2 regions of the Mycolicibacterium sp. XJ2546 genome follow, and region 1 is predicted to be linked to the other one. Evidence: riboswitches for the same ligand, from Rfam matches in the RefSeq annotation. Region 1 holds a riboswitch; the other holds the start of a gene.
What was found. Region 1 has a riboswitch for cobalamin ahead of ABQE44_RS17970 (FecCD family ABC transporter permease). Riboswitches for the same ligand answer to the same signal wherever they lie in the genome.
Positions count from the first base shown of each region.

Region 2: another riboswitch for cobalamin. It lies ahead of metE (5-methyltetrahydropteroyltriglutamate--homocysteine S-methyltransferase); the one in region 1 lies ahead of ABQE44_RS17970 (FecCD family ABC transporter permease).

Region 1 covers NZ_JBEFRW010000011.1:39,587-42,727, forward strand. The annotation lists gene ABQE44_RS17965 (ABC transporter ATP-binding protein) at 1-18, opposite strand, end outside; gene ABQE44_RS17970 (FecCD family ABC transporter permease) at 15-1,055, opposite strand; cobalamin riboswitch at 1,150-1,339, opposite strand; gene ABQE44_RS17975 (alpha/beta fold hydrolase) at 1,633-2,373, shown strand; gene ABQE44_RS17980 (hypothetical protein) at 2,414-3,141, shown strand, end outside.
Region 2 covers NZ_JBEFRW010000006.1:173,573-176,713, reverse strand. The annotation lists gene metE (5-methyltetrahydropteroyltriglutamate--homocysteine S-methyltransferase) at 1-1,823, opposite strand, end outside; cobalamin riboswitch at 1,936-2,142, opposite strand; gene glgX (glycogen debranching protein GlgX) at 2,243-3,141, shown strand, end outside.

The sequences.
Region 1 (3,141 bases):
CATCGCGGCCGCACTCATGTGCTGTTTCCGAACTCGTAGCGGCGGCGCCCCATCAGGAACAGGAACACCGGTGCGCCGATCAGACCGGTGACGATGCCCAGCGGCATCTCCCGCGGTGCTGCCATCTCGCGCGAGATCACGTCGACCCACACCAGAAACAACGCCCCGGTGCAGACGGCGACCGGCAGCATCGCGCGATGGGTTGCCCCCACCACCAGCCGCGCGGCGTGCGGCACGATGAGCCCGACGAACCCGATGCCGCCGGAGACAGCGACCAGCACACCGACCAGGACCGCCTGGATCAGAAACAGTGCGTTGCGCAGGGCGGGTACCGGCACGCCGAGGGAGGTGGCCGTGTCGGCGCCTGCGGCGTAGGCGTCGAGCCACGAATGGATCAGCAGCGCCCCGATGAACGAGATCAGCACCACCGCACCGGCGAGCGGCACCTTCGCCCACGTCGCACCGGCGACGCTGCCGAGCAGCCAGAACATCACGCTTTCGGCGGCGTGCGGATCGCCCGCCGTGAACACCAGCAGCGACGACAACGCCATGAACGCCGACGACAGCACCACGCCGGACAGGATCAGGCGCAGCGCGGTGAGCCCGCCCTGGGCGCGCGCCACCAGATAGACGGTCAGCGTCGCGACCAGCGCGCCCATCAGCGCACCGCCGGACAGCGCCCATATCCCCAGCCCGGCCAGCGCGCCCAGCGTCATCACTGCCGTCGCGCCCACCGCCGCACCCGCCGAGACGCCCAGCAGATACGGTTCGGCCAGCGGGTTGCGGACCAGGGCCTGCATCAGCGCGCCGGCCAGCGCCAGACCCGCGCCGACGATCGCCGCCAGCACCGAGCGCGGCAAGCGCAGATCCCAGACGATGACGTCGTATCCCGTCTCGACGGTTGCGCCGGTGAAGCGGCCGATGACGGTGCGCCACACGTCACCTAGCGGAATCTGCTCGGCGCCGAAGGCGACCGAGACGACGATGCTCACCGCCGTGAGGATCGCGAGCACCGTGGTCAGTGCGACAACCGAGACACGTCGCACCGTCGGCACGGGCGTCGCGCCGGTGCGACGAAGTGTCTTCTCGGTGACAGTCACGTCGAGAACTTGCCTCAATATGCCGGGGTATCCGAGCGCGAGATACCGGTGGACACAAGTGAGAACGGCAGGTCTTCGGACTCGGGATCGTCCGGACTCGACGCCTTCCCAGGATTCCAGTGGCCTCCCAGTGACTAATGTCGAGCCCGTCCCCCATACCGCTGCGCGCCAGTTCCGGATTCCCACCGGATTCCCTGACACCCGCATACACGGATGTGACCGTTCTCAACGGCTGAGGCTACCTCATGGCGATTTTGCGGTAAGAAGGATTTGTTGAGCGTTACCGTGGCTCGATCGTGCATTGCCGCGTCGGCAGGAGGTGTTCTTGCTGGGCTTAGCTGACGGCGGGTTCAAGTGCGCCGACGCGCGCAGGCACTATCTGGCAGCGTATGACGAGTTACGGGCGCTGAGCCCGCCACCGAATGTCGTACACGACGTTCCAACCAGGTTCGGCACCGTTCGGGTATACCAGCACGGGCCGGCCGACGGCATACCCGTCGTGCTGATACACGGCTTTTTCCTGACGTCGGCGATGTGGTGGGAGCAAGTCGCGGGGTTGGCAAGCGATTTCACCGTTTACACGTTGGATATGTTGGGCCAACCCGGGGCAAGCATTCAGTCGAAAACGATGTTCGCTCCCGCAGATTGCGCACGCAGCATCGACGAAGTCCTCGAGGGGCTGAGACTGCGTGCAGTACACCTCGTCGGGCATTCGTACGGCGGTTGGCTCGCCACCCACACTGCGGCGCGTGCGCCCGGTCGGCTGGCGACCGTGACACTGGTTGATCCGGCCAGCACGGTGGCGCGGACTTCTGCAACGTTCTGGCGAAGTCTTGCGCTCATAATGTCGCGCCCACGTTCCGTGCGAGCCGGAAGAGCCGCGGCATGGATTGCGGGCCACCCCACACCGGGCAGCTCCATCGATACGCTTGCCCGGTTGTTCACGGCAGGATTCGCGGCCTTCGCTCCACCCGTGCGCACACCAGCGCTGCGCTTCCCCAGCGACCGTCTGTTGCGTTCAGTATCTATCCCGGTCCAAGTTCTTCTGGCGGGCAACACCGTTCACGATTCAGAAAGGGAATTCGACGGATGCAGTCCGTGGTGCCGGCGTGGCGATATCACCTCTGGCCCACCGCGTCCCACGCCTTGCCAGCCGAGATCCCTGACGAGATCAATGCGTGTATCCGTCAGTTCGCGATCGAACACCGTAAAAGTGCTTAGCCGGGACAACTATCTGCTAATTTCACGGGGTGGCACTGCGCCGAAGAGGTGAACCAGCCCGAATCAGGTTCATAGCCACGGTTATCGCCGGATTGGCGGTCGTAGCCGGCGTCGCCTGCGGGGGCACGACAGAACCTGCGGCAGCCCCGCCGGAGGCTGCGGTAGCCGCGCCGGAAACGCCGACGTTCACCTGTCGCGGGCACGACGAACCGCGTACCCCGCGAAGCGTCGATGCGATTCAAGACGACACCGAGGACGACGACACCGCAATCCTCGGCGGCGTCTACGGAGACCCCGGGGCCGCCACCCGGTTCTGGGCGCAGCAGAGCGAGAGCGACTGCGGTCTGATGGCCACCCGCATGGTCGTCGGTGAAGTCACCGGTACTGCCCCCACCGAACGCGAGATCATCGACCTTGCAGCCGCCACGCCAAGCCAGTGCTCACCAGGCGAACCGGTGTACGACGAGAGTGTCGATCCCAGCGACGGCGGCGTCGGCCACGGCACCTGCTCGACCGATCTGCTGCTCCTCCTGGAGCACTACGGGATCGACGCGGATTACACCAACGACGCCGAAGCCGCCGACGGCGGGTTCGACACCGGCATCGACGCGCTGGCCGGCTATCTCGGCAACGGGCAACAGGCGATGGTGTGCGTGAACTCCCGCATCATCTGGGACACCGAAGGCGACCGGACCAACTGCGGTCACATGATCACCGTCGCGGCCATCGATTTCGACAACGACGCGGTCTATCTCGGCGACAGCGGCAGCGACGACACGCGCGGCGAGCAGGTCAGCATCGATGTGTTCGAATCCGCCTG
Region 2 (3,141 bases), on a different contig from region 1:
AACTCGCGCAGCGCCGGCTCGTCGACCTGGATGATGCCGATGCCGGCCGATTCCAGATCGACCGTCTCGTCGCGGATGGCCAACGCGACCTGCGCCGCCGTCTCCGCCAGCGGCTGATCATCACGAACGAACGACCACGCCAGGATCGTCACCGGACCGGTGAGCATGCCCTTGACCGGCTTGTCGGTCAGCGACTGCGCGTAGCTGATCCACTCCACGGTCATCGGTTGGCGCCGCGCGACATCGCCGTACAGGATCGGCGGGCGCACGCACCGGCTGCCGTAGGACTGCACCCAGCCGTTCTGTGTCGCGAAGAAGCCGTCGAGTTGCTCGGCGAAGTACTGCACCATGTCGTTGCGTTCCGGTTCGCCGTGCACCAGCACGTCGATGCCGAGGTCCTCTTGCAGCTTGATCACCTCGGCGATCTCGGCCTTCATCCTGCGCACGTATTCGGCGTAGTCGATCTTGCCGGTCCTCAACTCGGCGCGGGCCACCCGGATGGCCGACGTCTGCGGATACGACCCGATGGTGGTCGTCGGCAACACCGGCAGCTTCAGCCGCTCCTGCTGGGCGGCGCGACGCTTGTCGGCCGGTCCCCGCTTGGCGCCCGACGCGGCGATCGAGGAAATCCGCGACCGCACCTGTTCGTTGGTCAGGCGCGGGTCGGAGCGCCGCGACGCGGCGGCGGCGTTGGACGCGGCCACCTCGGCCGAAATGGCGTCGCGCCCGGTCGTGATGCCCCGCGACAGCGCCACCACCTCGGCGACCTTCTCGAACCCGAACGCCAGCCAGCTGCGCAACTGCGCGTCCAACCCCTCCTCGGCGTCCAGCGAATACGGCACGTGCAGCGTCGAGCATGACGTCGAGACCGCCACGTGGTCGGCCAGGCCCATCAGCGTCGCCAGCGTCGCCAGCGCGGACTCCAGGTTCGTGCGCCAGATGTTGCGGCCGTCGACGACGCCGGCCACCAGGGTCTTGGTGGCCAGCTCGGGCACCGCCGCCACCGCCGACACTCCCCCGGCGACGAGGTCGACCCCGATGGCCTCCACCGGTGTCCGGGCCAGCGCGGGCAACGCGTCGGTGAGCTCGCCGAAGTAGGTCGCGACGAACAGCGCCGGCCGTCTGGTCAACCGGCCCAGCGTCGCGTACGTCCGCTGGGCCAACTCCGCGGTGTTGTCGAGGATGTCGGTCACCAGCACCGGCTCGTCGAACTGCACCCACGCCGCGCCGGCATTGGTCAGCTCTCCGAGCAGCTCCGCGTACACCGCGACGAGCTCGTCCAGCCGATCGATCGGCGCGGCGGCTCCGTCGACGGCCTTGGACAGCGCCAGGAAGGTGATCGGGCCGACGAGCACCGGGCGCGCGGGCACGTCGAGGGCTTGCGCCTCCTTCAGCTCGGCCAGCACCTTGGCCGGATCCAGCGTAAACCTGGTGTCGGGGCCCAGCTCGGGCACGATGTAGTGGTAGTTGGTGTCGAACCACTTGGTCATTTCCAGCGGTGCGATCTCGTCGTTGCCGCGGGCCGCGGCGAAGTAGCGGTCCAGATCATCGGCCACCCCCGAGACGCGTGGCGGTAGCGCCCCGACCATCACCGCGGTGTCGAGCACCTGGTCGTAGTAGGAGAAGGTGTTCACCGGCACGGAGTCCAGCCCGGCGGCGACGAGGGCTTCCCAGGTGTCGCGGCGCAGCTGCGCGGCCACCGATTCCAGCTCGCTGCGATCGGAGTTGCCTGCCCAGTACTTCTCGGCGGCGCGCTTGAGTTCGCGGTTCGGCCCGATGCGGGGAGATCCGAGAATGGTGGCGTTGAAAGCGGTGGTGTTCATGACGTGGTCCTCTTGCTACGGCGGATGGTCATCGCCGGGGACGCGCACCGAATACGGGTTTTCACCGCTTCGGCCACTGCCCATTCCACGAGGCGATGAACCACCGGACGCGGCGCGTCCGGCACAGCTGGCAGGTCTTCGGACTCGCAGGCACGCACCGAAGTGCACCTAGTGGCCGTCGCTTCCCGGCCCCGGTGGGCCAGTGCTGATGACGGCAGTCGTTCCTGCATACCGCTGCGGGACAGTCCCGGATTCTCACCGGGTTCCCTCTCGCCACACATGTGGCTCGATGCCGACGCCAAACTTCAGCGCCAACAGACCAACTGCACCGCCCACCCTATCCGACGGACCACGGTTGCGATGCGCCGCGATTGGGCATCCCCCGTATCGTCTCGTTCACCGATCACTGGAGTGCAATCTTGGAAGTCTGGCCCGGCAAGGCATATCCCCTCGGCGCCACCTACGACGGCACCGGCACCAACTTCGCCCTGTTCAGCGAGGTCGCCGACAAGGTGGAGTTGTGTCTGTTCGACGTTGACGGCACCGAATCCCGGCTGACGCTGCCCGAGGTCGACGGGTTCGTCTGGCACGGCTTCATCCCCAACATCGAACCCGGCCAGCGCTACGGGTACCGGGTGCACGGCCCCTACGACCCGGCCGAGGGACAGCGCTGCAACCCGAACAAGCTGCTGGCCGACCCGTACTCGAAAGCCATCGACGGCAACTTCGACTGGGGCCAGGCGCTGTTCGGTTACACCTTCGGTGAACCCGACAGCCGCAACGACGACGACTCGGCGGCGTCCATGCCGAAGTCCGTCGTCATCAACCCGTTCTTCGACTGGGGCAGCGACCGCCCGCCCGGCTACGAGTACGCCGACACCGTCATCTACGAAGCCCACGTCAAGGGGCTGACCCAGACGCATCCCGACATCCCCGAACAGATCCGCGGCACCTACGCGGCCGTCGCGCATCCGGTGATCATCGAGCATCTGACCTCGCTGGGGGTCACCGCGCTCGAGTTGATGCCGGTGCACCACTTCGCCAACGACTCCACGCTCCTGGAGAAGGGCCTCACCAACTACTGGGGCTACAACACCATCGGCTTCTTCGCCCCGGACGCCAAGTACAGCTCCAGCCCCAACCCCGGCGGACAGGTGCAGGAGTTCAAGGCGATGGTGCGTGCGCTACACGAAGCCGGCATCGAGGTGCTGCTCGACGTCGTCTACAACCACACCGCCGAGGGCAACCACCTGGGCCCGACGGCCAGCTTCCGCGGTATCGACAACGCGGCCTACTACCGGCTGGTCGAGGACGACAA